Regions from separate parts of the Mesorhizobium sp. P2_E9 genome, predicted to be linked through region 1. Evidence: riboswitches for the same ligand, from Rfam matches in the RefSeq annotation. Region 1 holds a riboswitch; each other region holds the start of a gene.

Region 1 (5,230 bases):
TGCGAAATACTTCGCGAAATCAGGGCGTTGCGCCAGGACCTTACCATCGGCATCGCGCAAAATGCCGGCGGTGAAGAGATAGTCGCCGATCGCATCCATCTTGGCCGGATCCATCGTGCCGATGGCGCCGTTTTCTGCGCGCAGATAGTGTCCGTCGATCAGCGCCTTCAGCGACGCCTCGATCAATGCCGGGTTGGTAAGGGCATCCTTGTTGGCGGCAATCAGCAGCGTGGCGGCTTCCTTCGGATGATCGACGGTGAACTGATAGCCGCGCCGCGTTGCCTGGATAAAGGCCGCCGCCAATGCCGGGTTTGCCTTGAGATAGGCTTCGCTCGACGAGATCAGCGTCGTGTGCTCGTCGGGCACGCCATAATCGGCGTAGACGAAGCTGCGCTGCTTGATGCCTTTGAGTTCGGCTTCGACGCCCTCCCAGGTCGAGACTTCGAGCGTGAAGTCGACGGAGCCATTGGCCAGCGCTTCATAGGCGGAGGTGCCGAGCGTCACCGTTTCGAAATTGCCCTTGCCGCCGTCATGGCGGATGATGGTCGAGATCAGCGCGTTTTCCCAAGCGCTGCCGAAACCGCCATAGGTCAGGCCGTCAAGATCCTTCGGGCTCTTGATCTCGTTGCGCGCCGCATTGAACACCACTCGGCCGGTCTCTGACTGCACCACGGCATAGACGGCCTTCAAGTCGGCACCGGCGGTCTTCTGAGTGAACAGGCTGATGGTGCCGTTGATGCCGAAATCAGCGACGCGGTTGGCGACCAGCGTGCCGGCGCCGGTGTCGCTGTAGGGCAGAATGTCGACTTCGAGGCCGGCCTCGCGATAAAACCCCTTGTCGCGGGCGACGAACAGCCCGATGTGGTTGGTGTTGACCGTCCAGTCCAGCGCGACGGTGACTTTTTGCGTCGCGGCGAAGGAGCGGTTCGATCCGGCGATCAGCGGAAATCCGCTGGCAAGAGTGAGCAGCAAAGCCTGCCGGCGCGTCAAGTCAGTCATGGTCATGTCCTTTGGATGGTTGCGGGTTGAGCAAAATGTCGAGGATCTCGGCTTCGAGTGCGCTGGCCTGTTGCGCGGCGGCGCCGGTCGGATCGCGCGGGCGCGGCAACGGCACTCTGATGTCACGCACCACACGGGCCGGGCGCGCCGACAGCACATAGATGCGGTCGGACAGGAATACGGCCTCGCGCACATCGTGGGTTATCAGCAGCGCCGTCCAGCGGTGATGCCGCCACATCTGCTCGAGCCAGCGCTGCATGGCCGCGCGGGTCAGTGCGTCGAGCGCGCCGAATGGCTCGTCGAGCAAAAGCATGTCGCGCTCCTGCACCACCGTGCGCAAAAGCGCCGCGCGCTGGCGCATGCCGCCCGACAGCTGGGCCGGAAAATGCCGCTCGAAGCCGGCAAGCCCGAACTCGGCAAACAGCGGCGCGACGCGCGCCCGCGCCGCCTTGCGCCTGACGCCTTGCACCTCGAGCCCGAGCGTTGCGTTGTCGAGGATGCGCCGCCACGGCATCAGTGCGTCGCGCTGCGGCATGAATGCAAAATGCCTGCCATGGTTGTCGAGTGGCGTGCCGTCGAAGAACATCTCGCCCTCGCCATGCTCCGCCCCCGTCAGAAGCTGGAACAGCGTCGACTTGCCGGCGCCCGAAGGCCCAAGGATCGAGACGAATTCGCCGGCACCGACGCTGAGCGAAATGTCGGCGAGCACATCGAGCCCGCCAAACGCCTTGCGCACATGCCGCAATTCGAGCCGGCTCATCGCCACGGCCCCTTCCCGGCCGGCTGTCGGCCGGCCCGCTCCCAAGGCATGGCGAGGCGCTGCAAGAGCACCGTCAGGCCGAACAGGACGAGGGTGAGTGCGGCACTGACACCGACGGCGGCCAGCACCAGATCGGGGCGGAAATTGTTCTTGGCGTTGAGCATGTAGATGCCCAACCCTTTGGCCGCGCCGGCATATTCGGCGAAGATGGCGCCGACCACGGCATAGGTGATGGAGATCCTCAAGCCCGCGAAGAAATAGGGCAGCGCCGAAGGCAGCCGGGCCAGCACGAAGACGCGCCAGCGCCTTGCCCCCATGGCGCGCAGCATCTGGCCGATCTCGACCTCGGTCGCCTCGTAGCCCTGCACCAGAGCCACAAGCATCGGGAAGAAGGTGACCAGCGCCACCAGCATGATCTTGGGGGTGAGTCCGAAGCCGAACCACAGCACCACCAGCGGCGCGATCGCCACCAGCGGCAAGGTCTGGCTGACGATGAAGACGGGAAACAGCGCGCGCCGCAGCGGCTGGAAGAAGTCGACCAGCGTCGACAGCAGGAAGGCGGCACCGAGCGAGCAGGCAAAGCCGATCAGCGTGGCGCGGATGGTGGGAATGGCGTTGTCGATCAGCGCGTCGCGATTGAGCACCGCCTGCTCGAAGACGCGTGAGGGTGCTGGCAGAATTGTCGGCTTGATGCCGGAATAGGTGGCGTAGAGTTCCCACGCCACAAGGAGCAACCCGACCGAGATGACGGCGGGTATTGCCTTGGCAAGGGAACCCGCGAGCGGGCGCGACACGACTGATGATGGGACCACGGGCATAACCTTTGACGAGGTCGCGCGGAAGCGCGGCCGGCTTAGACAGCCGACGGGCTGTTGGCCGAAACCGTGACGTCGAGGGTTACATGGCCGGCACCCGGCCCGAAGCGGCAGAAGGCCTCGTTCAGCGCCGAAAAGATCGCGCCCGTATCGCCGCGCAGTTTGGTGCAGAAGTTCTTGGAGCGATCGTAGACGCCGGACTGTTTCAGGAAATCGATGCAGCCGTAGATCTCGTCCATGTGGTCACCGGTGCCCATCACGTAGAGCGAGAATTGCGCCGCCGCCGGCTGGCCGGTGGCAGCAGCGTTGCGCACGGCGGTGATGGCCGCTTCCTTGCGTGGGCCGAGCGGCCCGACCGGTCCGCCAAACGCGTCGGAGCGGCAGATCGGATCGTCCGGCTCGCCCGGGCAGCCGCGCGAAATGGCCGCCGACAGCACGCAATGCCTGCCGCTGCGCGCCGCCGCCACGAACAGGTCGCGCAAAGCAGGGAACAGCACCTCCGGCGGCCCGACCAGCAAGGTCGAGATGTCGTCGGTCTCGATCCTGAGCCTGTCCCGGTAGGGATCGAGCGCGCCGAGCGCGCCAAGGATGACGCCGACGAAATCGTCGGCCATGGGGTATAGGGAAATCTGTGCGCCTGAAAACATCGCCCGCCTCGCTCCGCTGGTATTACCCAGATCAGCTTCTAGGGTCTGTGGGCTTGCCGCCCCCGTCTCAGCCCCGACCGTACGGAGCACCCCTGTGGATGGGCGCGTTAAAGCACCATTCGAACGGAAGGGGAAGCCGTTTTTTCAGCGCACCGCGCCAAAAACGTTGCACCAGGTCCGGGCAGCGGCAGGTCGGTCACCGGAGACCCGAGCACGCGGCTTCGCCCAACACCGTCGATCCGGCAACAACCAGCAGCGCCACCTCCACGTTAGGCGACATGACTCCAACGCAAGCAAGTCATAAACAAAGAAGGCCGCCGGGCATCCGCCTGGCGGCCTTCTTTGTTTCGACATCGCTTCCCGGCGATGCTTTTCGCCAAACCGTCAGGACGCGGCCTTTTCTCGAACCGGCAGCTTCCAGCCCGGCCTGACGAAGTGGCAGGTGTAGCCGTTGGGATATTTCTCCAGATAGTCCTGGTGCTCGGGCTCGGCCTCCCAGAAGGCACCAACTGGCGCGACCTCGGTGACGACCTTGGCGGGCCACAGGCCGGAGGCATCGACATCGGCGATGGTGTCTTCAGCAACGTGCTTTTGCTCGTCGCTGGTATAGTAGATCGCCGAACGGTAGCTCATCCCGACGTCGTTGCCCTGGCGGTTGCGCGTCGTCGGATCGTGGATCTGGAAAAAGCGCTCCAGCAGCGTGCGATAGCTGATCACCGCCGGATCGAATTTGATCTCGATGGCTTCGGCATGGGTGCCGTGGTTGCGGTAGGTGGCGTTGGATACATCGCCACCGCTATAGCCGACACGGGTGGAGATGACGCCGGGATAGCGCCGTATCAGATCCTGCATGCCCCAGAAACAGCCACCGGCCAGCACTGCGCGTTCGATCGAAGTCGCCATGTCACGTCTCCTCAAAAGGCAATTCCAGCTGTGTAGCGGTTTCCCGTCCGGAATTGCGCAGACAAAATTGGATTTCCCAATAAATGGGCATTGTCGTCTGCTTCGTCCAGTCGCGTGGAACGAACGCGGCCGTGCGCGAACGATATCACGACCCGGTCAGGGGATCGAACCGCTTCAGCCGCGCGGATGCCGGGTACGGCTGTCGGCGTCGACCGGTAGATACCGCGTGCCGGGAGGAATGGCGGCAAAGCTGATGGGCACAGGCGGCGCCTTGCGCGACCAATTGAAAAGAACGGTCTTGACCGGGAGGTTGCCCAGCCACGCCCGCAGTTGCGGCGGCACGCCATGACCCGGCCAAACCATCAGCATGCCATGGTCGCGCAACCGCTGACTGGTGATCCAGGGCGCGAACCGCATATCGAGATCGGTGAAGATCGACGGCTTGTCATAGGCATTGAGGCCCGCCAGCATGGCCAACTGGGTGTTGCCGCCGACAATGTCGAGCCGGCCGGGCGCTGCTGCGTGCCAGACCGCCTCGGCCTCGTCAGAGATCGGCTGCGCCGGCCAGCAGACGGCGTCCATGCGCCCCCGCACATTGCAGTCCGTCCAGCGGATGGCCGCATAGGCGCCTGACATGGTTACGATGCATAGGAACGCGCAGATCGCCAGCCTTCGCATCTCGATGACGCCGAGCCGGTGGCCGAGGAAGGCGAGCACCGTGACGCCGACAAGATTGTACATCGGCGCGCCCCAGGCTTCGCCGGTTCCGGTGAACAGCGAGGCCACCATGATCAGCGCCGCCGGCCCGAGCCCCATCCACACGAGATAGACCAGAATGCCGCGCTCGACGGGCGCTTCCGAGGCGGGTGAGCGTCGCAACAGCCCTGATATCGCCAGCACCAGAAGAAAGCCGGAGAGCCCGGCCAGTTGGACACCGATGTAATAAAGGCGCGCCCGGTGTTCGGTCACCCATTCGTCGCGGCCGGCGAAATAGGTCAGCGGCAGGAAATCGATGCGGTAGAGCGCAATGGCCAGCGGCGTGGCAATGGCGAGAAAAACGGCAAGGCCGAGCCATGGCCAAGGCATGGCCAGCCGGCTGCGCGCGC
Region 2 (5,230 bases), on a different contig from region 1:
GCGAAAGCGGTGGCGAGCGGGCGTCGCAGCGACGGCCAGTCGACCAGAAGCAGCCTCGCCCATCCGGAAATCCCGAGCTGCGCGCAGAGCCGTTCGTGGCGTTCGCTCGCCGCATCATAGGCGGGGCGGACGGCGCGCAGCGCGAACGGCATCGCCATGACCGCATTGACGGTGACGACCATGACCGGGGCGACGGCGAAGACGTCGACGCCATGGCGCAACAGGAGGAACCAGCCGGCGCCGATGACGATCGGCGGCACGACCAGGACAAAGCCGGCGCCGGTATCGGTGACATGTTCAAGCAGTGTCCTCGGGCCGGCGCGGCGGCCCAGCGCCAACGCCCGGCGGGCCATGGTCAGCGCCAGTGACAGCATCACCGAAAGCAACGCAGACAGGAAGGCCAGCACGACGCTGGTCAGCGTCGCCTGCCGGACAGTCGCTTCGCCGGCGAGCCGGCCGAGATCGGCACCCAACCCGGCGATCACGGTCGCTGCCATCGGTCCGACAACGAACAGCAACGCCAGCACGATGAGCGCGGCGTTCAGCGACGCTTCGGTCCCGTTGACGGAGAGATAGCGGCGCGGCGCCACCGGCAGGTTGGTATCGCCGACTGCATTGGCGCCGAGCCGCGTCAGCGCCAGCACCACGATGAAGGTCAAGGCGATCTGCAGCAATGTCAGCGTCACCGCCCGCGCCGGATCGAAATCGAAGCGCAGCGCCTGATAGATGCCGACCTCCAACGTCGTCGCGGCCGGTCCGCCGCCAAGCGTCAAGACGATGGTGAAGGAGGTGATGCAGAGCATGAAGACCAGCCCGGCGACCCCGGGCAAGGCGGCACGCAGCGTCGGCCATTCGATCAGCCGGAACGCCGGCCGCGCGCCCATGCCGAGCTGGCTCGCCAGCCGCCATTGGTCGGCGGGAATGGTCTGCAGTGCCTCGAGGAACAGCCGCGTGGCGAGCGGCAGGTTGAAGAAGATGTGGGCGACGAGAATGCCGGACAGGCCGTAAATGCCTGGCCAGCCCTGGCCGCCAACGGCACTGAACAGGCCGGCGAAATAGCCGGCGCGGCCGTAAAGCGCCAGGATGCCGAGCGCCGCGACGATCGCCGGCAGCGCCAGCGGCACAGCGAAGAGCTGCAGGATGAAGGCGCGGCCAAAGAAGCGCGGATGCCGCGACAGGGCACGCGCCACGAACAGGGCCGGGCCGACCGAAAGCAGCGTCGAAAGGATTGCCTGCCAGAGCGTAAAGCGCACGACGCGCAGCAGATAGGGGTCGAAGGCCGCCCAGGCGCCCGAGAGGTCATGAGCGCCTTCGACAAGCAGTCCGGCAAACGCGCCGCCGATCAGCAATGTGATCGCGGCGAGCGCGATGATGCCGGCGCCGACACGATGATCCGTGGGATGCGCCGGCGCCATCGCGTTGCCTATTTGCTCATCACCGCCAGCCATTCGTCGACCCAGGTCTTGCGATTGGCGGCGACCTCCTCGGGGCTGAACAGCAGCGTCTTGGTCGGCTTGACCAGTTTGTCGAAGGCCGGGTTGAGCGGCTTGTCGGTCTTGCCCGCCGGGAACATCCAGTTGGTCTCGGGGATGGCGTCCTGGAATTTCGGTCCCGTCATGAAGGCGATGAATTTTTCCGCCAGCGGGTTCTTGGCCCCCATGGTGGTGATGCCAGCGACCTCGATCTGCAGGTACTCACCTTCTTCGAGGGACGCCGCCTGGTAGCGCTCGGTATTCTCCGCGACCATGTGATAGGCCGGCGACGTGGTGTAGGACAGCACCATCGGCGCCTCGCCCTTGGTGAACAGGCCATAGGCCTCGCTCCAGCCCGGCGTCACGGTGAGCACCTTTGTCTTGAGCTTGGCCCAGGCTTCCGGCGCCTTGTCGCCATAGACCGACTTCACCCACAACAGCAGGCCGAGGCCGGGCGTCGAGGTGCGCGGATCCTGGATGACGATCTTGTCGTCGGCACTGCCTTCGACCAGATCCTTCAGGCTCTTGGGCGGCGTCTTCAGCTTCTGCGTATCATAGACGACGGCGAAATAGCCGTAGTCGAAGGGAACAAAAGTGTCGTCGCTCCAGCCGCCCGGTACGTTGATATCGCTTACCGCGCCATGCGGGGCAAACAACCCGCTAGCCTTGGCATCGGCGGTAAGATTGGTGTCGAGGCCGAGCACGATATCGGCTTTGGTCGACGCGCCTTCGAGCTTGACGCGGTTGAGCAGGGCGACACCGTCGGCGACCGAGACGAACTCGACATCGCAGCCGCATTCGGCCTCGAATTCCTTCTTCACCACCGGGCCTGGACCCCAGTCGGCGGTGAAGCTCTCATAGGTGTAGACGGTGAGCTTGTCCTTGGCCAAGGCCGGCCCGGACAGCGCCACAACCATGGCTGAGACAGCTGAGACAAGAGAGTATAAAAGCGTGCGCATCGGCGCCTCCTTCGTTCGAATTGAAAGGAATTGAGGCGTCGGACTGTCCGAAACGTCTAATCCCTCCGCCGGTACAAACCGGATCAGGTTCAGCGGGTTGGCGAGATTGCCTCTCAGCCGGTCCGCGAAGATCGCAGCCGGCACCCCGTTAGAGCGTCTCGACACATAGGCCCGGCCGAGGAACCGCGCAAGTGGCAGTTTGCCGGCCTTCCGTTTCCGCTGCCGGGCTGGTACAGGCCACCAGATATGAGCACATTCACCATCCTGCTTGGCGGCGATCTCATCCGCACGCCCCGGCTCGACCACCAGGTCGAAGGCTCGCGCGTCATCGCCGCCGACGCCGGCATCGGCCATGCGCGGCTGCTCGGCCTTGTGCCTGAGCTGTGGGTGGGCGATTTCGATTCCGTGCCGGCCAATCTGCCTGCCGACCTGGCCGCGGTGCCCCGCCAGACCTTTCCGGCGGGAAAAGACAAGACCGACGGCGAATTGGCGATCGCGGCGGCACTGGAGCGCGGCGCGACCAGCCTGGTGCTGGCAGGCGCTTTTGGCGGCAAGCGCGCCGACCACGCCTTCCTGCATCTGGCGCTCGCCCTGCGGCTGGCCGAGGCCGGGACTAAGGTGCTGCTGACCAGCGGCGCCCAGGAAGGTGTGCCCTTGCTGTTGGGAAAGGCCGGCTTCGACTATGCCGACGGCACGCTGTTTTCGATCCTCGGCTTTTCCGAGCTCGCCGGCCTGACCGTCACCGGCGCGAAATGGCCGCTGAACCAGGTCGATGTCGCCTTCGGCTCGTCGCTGACCATCTCCAACGAGGTCAAGTTCGACAAGACCGGGGGCCGCCTCGACATCGTGCTCGGCCACGGCCGCGCGCTGCTGCTCGCGCATCCGTATCCACTACCTGAAAGCTGACATGGCCCCGCCCCTTCTCAATCTCGACGGGATAAAACTGACCTTCGGCGGCACACCGCTGCTTGACGGCGCCGCCTTGACGGCTTCGGCCGGCGACAAGATCGCGCTGGTCGGCCGCAACGGCTCCGGCAAGTCGACGCTGCTCAAGATCGCCGCCGGCCTGATCGAGCCGCAGGACGGCGAGGTGTTCCGCCAGCCTTCGGCGACTATCCGCTATCTGCCGCAGATGCCCGACATGGAGGGTTTTGCCACCGTGCGCGCCTATGTCGAGGCGGGGCTGGGACCCGCCGACGATCCCTACCGCGCCAGCTATCTGATGGAGCATCTCGGCTTGTCGGGCGAGGAGCGGCCGGGCGATCTATCGGGCGGTGAGGCCAGGCGTGCCGCGCTGGCCCGTGTCATGGCACCGGAGCCGGACATTCTGCTGCTTGATGAGCCGACTAATCATCTCGATCTGTCGGTTATCGAATGGCTGGAAGAGGAACTCATCCGCACCTCCTCGGCGCTCATCGTCATCTCGCACGACCGCCGCTTTCTCGAGCGCGTATCGCGTGCCACCGTCTGGCTCGACCGCGGCCAGACCCGCAGGCTGGACAAGGGTTTTGGCCATTTCGAGGAATGGCGCGATCTGGTGCTGGAAGAAGAAGAGCGCGAGCAACACAAGCTCGGCCGCCAGATCGTGCGCGAGGAGCACTGGCTGCGCTACGGCGTGACCGCGCGACGCAAGCGCAATATGCGCCGCCTCGGCGAGTTGCAGACCATGCGCCAGCGCTTTCGCGGCCATCGCGGCGCCGAAGGCAACGCGACCATGGTGGCGAGCGACGCCGCCGAATCCGGCAAGCTGGTGATCGAGGCGAAGAATATCGAAAAGAGCTTCGGCGATCTCACCGTGGTCAAGGGCTTCTCGACCCGCATCCAGCGCGGCGACCGCGTCGGTCTCGTCGGACCGAACGGCGCCGGCAAGACCACGCTGTTGAAGATGCTGACCGGCGAGATGAAGCCGGACGCCGGCTCGGTGCGGCTCGGCACCAATCTGGAGATCGCCACGCTCGATCAGAAGCGCGAGGCGGTCGACCCGCAGGAGACCCTGGCGCAGTATCTGACCGACGGGCGTGGCGAGAACCTCGTCATCAATGGCGAGCAGCGCCATGTCGTCTCCTACATGAAGGACTTTCTGTTCAAGGCGGAGCAGGCGCGCACGCCGGTGCGCGAGCTGTCCGGCGGCGAGCGGGCGCGACTGATCCTGGCGCGGGTGCTGGCGCGGCCGGCGAACCTTCTGGTGCTCGATGAGCCGACCAACGATCTCGATATGGAGACGCTGGAACTGCTGCAGGAACTGGTCGCCGGTTTTGCCGGCACCGTGATCCTCGTCAGCCACGATCGCGACTTTCTCGACCGCACGGTGACCAGCCTGATCGCGCCGGACGGCGACGGGCGCTGGATCGAATATGCCGGCGGCTACTCCGACATGCTGGCGCAGCGCGGCGGCACCCGGCTCGACGACCGCAAGGCGCGCGCCAAGACTGAGGCCGGCGACGGGCCGGCGCCGGGCAAGAGCGAACCGGCGGCGCCAAAAGGGCCGGCGAAGAAACTGTCGTTCAAGCAGAAGTTTGCGCTGGAGTCGCTGCCGAAGAAGATCGAGGCGGTGATGGCGTCGATTTCGCGGCTGGAGAACAACATCGCAGACCCGGCCTATTACGAGCGCGATCCGGCCTCCTTCCAGAAGACCATCGCCGCCCTCGACAAGGAACGCGCGACGCTGGCCGCGCTCGAGGAGGAGTGGCTGGAATTGGAGATGCTGCGCGAGGAGATGGAGGGGTGAGGAGCATTCGGCCGTAGGCCGATCAATCGACAACGGTTTGTCGATTGAAGCGACGAACGGTGAAAGCCTGG
Region 3 (5,230 bases), on a different contig from region 1:
CGGCCAGAGGCACAAAAAGGAACTCGGCTTTGCCTCCATCTGCGCCAAGCGACTGGGTGTTCCGCAGCAGATCGTCGATATCCGCGATGTCGGCCGGAGCCTGAGCGGCTCGGCGCTGACTGATAGTGTGGACGTGCCCGACGGGCACTATGCCGAAGACTCCATGAGGATCACGGTGGTGCCGAACAGGAACGCCATCATGCTGGCTATCGCCTTCGGGGTTGCCGCCGCGCAGAAGGCCGATGCGGTGGCCACTGCCGTCCATGGCGGAGATCATTTCATCTATCCCGATTGCCGACCCGCTTTTATCGACGCCTTTCAGACGATGCAGAACCATGCGCTCGCAGGCTACGCCGATATCCGCCTTTACGCTCCCTATGTGAATATGTCGAAGGCCGACATCGTCAGCGAGGGGCCAAAGTACGCCACACCGTTCGAGGCGACGTGGTCCTGCTACAAGGGCGGTGCACGTCACTGCGGTCGCTGTGGGACATGCGTCGAACGGCGCGAAGCATTCGATCTGGCCGGCATCACCGACCCGACAGATTATGAGGATGCAGACTTCTGGCTGCACGCTATCCAGACAAGGAGCGCGTGATGTTCCGCATTACCAAAGAGTTCCACTTCTCGGCCTCGCATCAGCTCACCTCCTTGCCACCAGATCATCAGTGCGCGCGTCTACACGGCCACAACTACATCGTCGTAGTGGAGCTTTCAGGTGGAGAACTGGACGAACATGGCTTTGTGCGCGACTACCACGACCTGGCGGCGCTCAAGCACTACATCGATGGGACGTTCGACCATCGGCATCTTAACGACGTACTGGGGCATGACCGTGTCACAGCGGAATGTCTGGCCAGGCACTTCTACGACTGGTGCAAGGTGCGGTTACCACAAACCTCCGCCGTGCGGGTGAGCGAGACGCCGAAAACCTGGGCGGAATACCGGCCATGACCTGCGCGTTGCAGTCCGGAATCCGCGTGAGCGAGATTTTTGGTCCGACCATTCAGGGCGAAGGCATGCTGATTGGCTTGCCGACGGTGTTCGTAAGAACGGGCGGGTGCGATTATCGCTGTTCCTGGTGCGACAGCCTGCATGCGGTGGAAAGTCGCTTCCGCCATGATTGGGAGATGATGTCAACCGATGCGGTCTGGCAAAAGGTCATTTCGCTTTCCGGCGGTCAGCCCGTGATGGTGTCGCTGTCGGGCGGCAATCCGGCCATCCAGCCGCTTGGCCAGTTGATCGAGCGCGGGCATGGTGAGGGCTACCGCTTTGCATTGGAAACCCAAGGCTCGGTGCCTAACCAATGGTTCGCGGATCTCGACGTGCTGGTGCTCAGCCCCAAGCCGCCCTCAAGCGAAATGACGACAGATTGGGCCGCGTTCGACGCCTGCGTAAAGGCGGCACAGGATAAGCCGCGGATGGCGCTCAAGCTCGTCGTCTTCGACGATGATGACTATGCTTATGCCAAAGACGCGGCGGCGCGCTACCCGCAATTACTCGTCTATCTGCAGCCCGGCAATCACACGCCGCCGCGTCCCGGTAATGAAGACGCGTCCATCGACATGGCCGGTGTGATGAAACGCATGGAATGGCTGGTCGAAAAGGTGACCCGTGACAGGTGGTTCGAGGCGCGTGTACTGCCGCAGCTTCATGTTCTGCTGTGGGGTAACAAACGGGGCGTCTAGCCCAGGCGGAAGGATTGCCGATGACGAGCGAGACAGACATCTAAAGCAATCTCACCCAATTGGGCGATAGCAACGTCGGTTCGGCAAGCGCGAAAATGCCGTGCTGAAAAAGGTTTCGAACCCGCATGATGGCTCGCCTATCGTTGGCGCATCGCCGCTCCTCCAGGCGTGACTTGCTCTCGATACGTGCACGCGCTTCCGCTGGGTTTGATTGGTCGCCGATCGCCGCCTCAGGCCGAAGGCGCTTGACAAAGCAGCGCCGGCCCGTTCAATTCGGAGCATTCACCAGGGGAGTCCCGGCAAGGGGCTGAGATACTGCTGGCTTTCGCGGCGCAGTGACCCGTTGAACCTGATCCAGTTCATACTGGCGTAGGGACGGTGCAAGCGCTTTGCGGGAGTTTACGCCCGAGATCCTGTTTCGGCAGGTCAACAGAAGCGTCTTTTCATCCTTCCGGCACAGAACTGGGTCTCCAATGCACGAGCAAAGGAGCCTCACGATGAATGCCCTCACCCCCGCCGTGTCGACGGGACCACTGCCCGCCTCGCGGAAAATCCACAAGCCCGGCGTCCTCCATCCGCAGATCAGGGTGCCGATGCGCGAAATCTCCGTCCATCCGACGGCGGGCGAACCGCCCGTCATCGTCTATGATCCGTCCGGCGCCTATACGGACCCGACTGTCGAAACCAGCATCGACAAGGGCCTCGCACGGCTTCGCCACGAATGGATCACGGCGCGCGGCGATGTCGAGGCCTATGACGGCCGCCATGTCCGGCCGGAAGACAATGGATTCGTCACGGGCGAGCGCCTGACACCGGAATTTCCCATTCGCAACCGGCCGCTCAGGGCCAAGGCAGGCAAGGCGGTCACGCAGCTAGCCTATGCGCGCGCTGGCATCATCACGCCCGAAATGGAGTTCGTCGCCATCCGTGAGAACCTCAGCCGCGAGATCGTCCGCGGCAAGCTGCAACGCGACGGCGAAGCCTTCGGCGCGGCGCTTCCCGACTTCGTCACGCCGGAATTCGTCCGCGACGAGGTGGCGCGCGGACGCGCAATCATTCCCGCCAACATCAATCATCCCGAGAGCGAGCCGATGATCATCGGCCGCAATTTTCTGGTCAAGATCAATGCCAATATCGGCAACTCCGCGGTCACCTCGTCGATGGCCGAAGAGGTCGAAAAGATGGTGTGGGCGATCCGCTGGGGCGCCGATACGGTGATGGACCTGTCGACCGGCCGCAACATCCACAACATCCGCGACTGGATCGTGCGCAATGCGCCGGTGCCGATCGGCACGGTGCCGCTTTACCAGGCGCTCGAGAAGGTCGGCGGCATCGCCGAGGATCTGACCTGGGAGGTCTACCGCGACACGCTGATCGAGCAGGCCGAACAGGGCGTCGACTATTTCACCATCCATGCGGGCGTGCGGCTGCACTACATCCCGCTGACCGTCGACCGGGTCACTGGCATCGTCTCGCGCGGCGGCTCTATCATGGCCAAATGGTGCCTGCACCATCACCGGGAAAGCTTCCTTTACGAGCATTTCGCGGAAATCTGCGACATCTGCCGTGCCTATGATGTGTCCTTTTCCCTCGGCGACGGCCTTCGTCCCGGCTCCATCGCCGATGCCAACGACGCGGCGCAATTCGCCGAGCTGGAAACGCTCGGCGAGCTGACGCAGATCGCCTGGGCGAAAGATTGCCAGGTGATGATCGAGGGGCCCGGCCACGTGCCGATGCACAAGATCAAGGAGAACATGGACAAGCAGCTCGCCGTCTGCGGCGAAGCGCCGTTCTATACGCTTGGACCGCTGACGACCGACATCGCGCCGGGTTACGATCACATCACCTCAGGCATTGGTGCCGCCATGATCGGCTGGTTCGGCACGGCCATGCTCTGTTACGTGACGCCGAAGGAGCATCTCGGCCTTCCCGATCGCAACGACGTCAAGATCGGCGTGATCACCTACAAGATCGCCGCCCATGCCGCGGACCTGGCGAAGGGCCATCCGGCAGCGAAAGCCAGGGATGATGCCCTTTCGCGCGCGCGCTTCGAGTTCCGCTGGGAGGACCAGTTCAACCTGTCGCTCGACCCCGAAACCGCGCGTTCCTTCCACGACCAGACCTTGCCCAAGGAGGCGCACAAGCTGGCACATTTCTGCTCGATGTGCGGACCGAAATTCTGCTCCATGCGCATCTCCCACGACATTCGCGCCGAAGCACAGAAGGAGGGGATGGCGGCGATGGCGGCGAAATACCGTGAAGGCGGCGATCTCTACATGCCAGCTGACGAGACCGGCGCACCGCTCGTGCCGGAGGCGCACGAGCGACCATGAGGATGCTGGTAAAGGGGGCCGGCGTCGCCGGCCTCACCGCGGCCTTCGAACTCGCCGCCCGCGGCGCGACGGTCGCAGTCGCCGAGACAAGACATGCCCTCGGCGGCAATGCGTCGTGGTTCGCCGGCGGCATGCTGGCGCCATGGTGCGAGCGTGAAAGCGCCGAGCAGCCGGTGCTGGATCTCGGGCGCGACGCCGCCGGTTGGTGGGAGGCGGTGCTCCCGGGCCAGGTGACTCGAGCCGGAACCCTGGTCGTTGCGGCACCGCGGGACGCCGGGGAGCTTGACCGTTTTGCAAGCCGCACCTCGGGTCATCGTTGGGTCAATGAGGAGGAAATCGCGCAGTTGGAGACCGACCTTGCCGGCCGCTTTCGCCGTGGACTGTTCTTCCCCGATGAGGCCCATCTCGACCCGCGCCAGGCGATGGTGGCACTTCATGACAGGCTGACGGCGATAGGCGTCGAATTCCACTTTGGCGCCGACGCCAGTCAGGTCTTCGGTTTCGATCATCAGATCGACTGCACGGGAATGGCGGCAGCCAATGACAGGCTGCGTGGCGTTCGCGGCGAGATGCTGTTCCTGCGCACGCCTGATGTCTCGCTGTCGCGCCCGGTCCGGCTGCTTCATCCGCGCTTCCCGCTCTACATGGTGCCGCGCACCGGCCACCGGTTCATGGTTGGCGCGACGATGATCGAAAGCCAATCCGAGGGCCCAGTTACGGCGCGTTCGATGATGGAGCTTCTGAGCGCCGCCTGCGCGCTCCATCCGGCATTCGGCGAGGCGTGCATCGTCGAAACCGGCGTCGGCATTCGCCCGGCCTTTCCCGACAATCTGCCGCGTGTCGAAGCACTTGGAACTACGGTTGCGATCAACGGGCTTTATCGCCACGGCTTTCTTCTGGCGCCCGCCATGGCGCGCCGGGCAGCCGAAATTCTCTTCAGTCACGACAAATCCATGGAGCTTGCCAATGAAACTGATCGTCAACGGCGAAGTGCTTGAGATAGACGCCTCAACGCTGGCGGCGCTGCTTGCCGCGCTTGATTATGAAGGCGATTGGCTGGCGACGGCCGTCAACAGCAACCTCGTGCACAAGGCCAGCCGGACCGAGTTCCAGTTGAGTGACGGCGACCGGATCGAGATCCTCTCGCCCATGCAGGGAGGCTAGCATGTTCGAACTTCTCGGGACGACGCTCCCGTCTCGCCTGCTTCT

The links. A riboswitch is a leader RNA that binds a small molecule or an ion and turns the genes downstream of it on or off. The one in region 1 is predicted to bind thiamine pyrophosphate.
Region 2: another riboswitch for thiamine pyrophosphate. It lies ahead of thiB (thiamine ABC transporter substrate binding subunit); the one in region 1 lies ahead of AC1D05_RS20610 (YkoF family thiamine/hydroxymethylpyrimidine-binding protein).
Region 3: another riboswitch for thiamine pyrophosphate. It lies ahead of thiC (phosphomethylpyrimidine synthase ThiC); the one in region 1 lies ahead of AC1D05_RS20610 (YkoF family thiamine/hydroxymethylpyrimidine-binding protein).

What each region holds. Positions count from the first base shown of each region.
Region 1 covers NZ_JBFUET010000011.1:53,542-58,771, forward strand. Annotated here, with positions in the region: gene AC1D05_RS20595 (ABC transporter substrate-binding protein) at 1-999, opposite strand, end outside; gene AC1D05_RS20600 (ABC transporter ATP-binding protein) at 992-1,759, opposite strand; gene AC1D05_RS20605 (ABC transporter permease) at 1,756-2,577, opposite strand; gene AC1D05_RS20610 (YkoF family thiamine/hydroxymethylpyrimidine-binding protein) at 2,613-3,221, opposite strand; TPP riboswitch at 3,212-3,325, opposite strand; gene msrA (peptide-methionine (S)-S-oxide reductase MsrA) at 3,606-4,124, opposite strand; gene AC1D05_RS20620 (glycosyltransferase family 39 protein) at 4,299-5,230, opposite strand, start outside.
Region 2 covers NZ_JBFUET010000016.1:110,890-116,119, reverse strand. Annotated here, with positions in the region: gene thiP (thiamine/thiamine pyrophosphate ABC transporter permease) at 1-1,415, opposite strand, end outside; gene thiB (thiamine ABC transporter substrate binding subunit) at 1,424-2,431, opposite strand; TPP riboswitch at 2,475-2,589, opposite strand; gene AC1D05_RS26455 (thiamine diphosphokinase) at 2,678-3,337, shown strand; gene AC1D05_RS26450 (ABC-F family ATP-binding cassette domain-containing protein) at 3,339-5,159, shown strand.
Region 3 covers NZ_JBFUET010000014.1:78,980-84,209, forward strand. Annotated here, with positions in the region: gene queC (7-cyano-7-deazaguanine synthase QueC) at 1-598, shown strand, start outside; gene queD (6-carboxytetrahydropterin synthase QueD) at 598-954, shown strand; gene queE (7-carboxy-7-deazaguanine synthase QueE) at 951-1,688, shown strand; TPP riboswitch at 1,966-2,082, shown strand; gene thiC (phosphomethylpyrimidine synthase ThiC) at 2,186-4,021, shown strand; gene thiO (glycine oxidase ThiO) at 4,018-5,019, shown strand; gene thiS (sulfur carrier protein ThiS) at 4,988-5,185, shown strand; gene AC1D05_RS24365 (thiazole synthase) at 5,187-5,230, shown strand, end outside.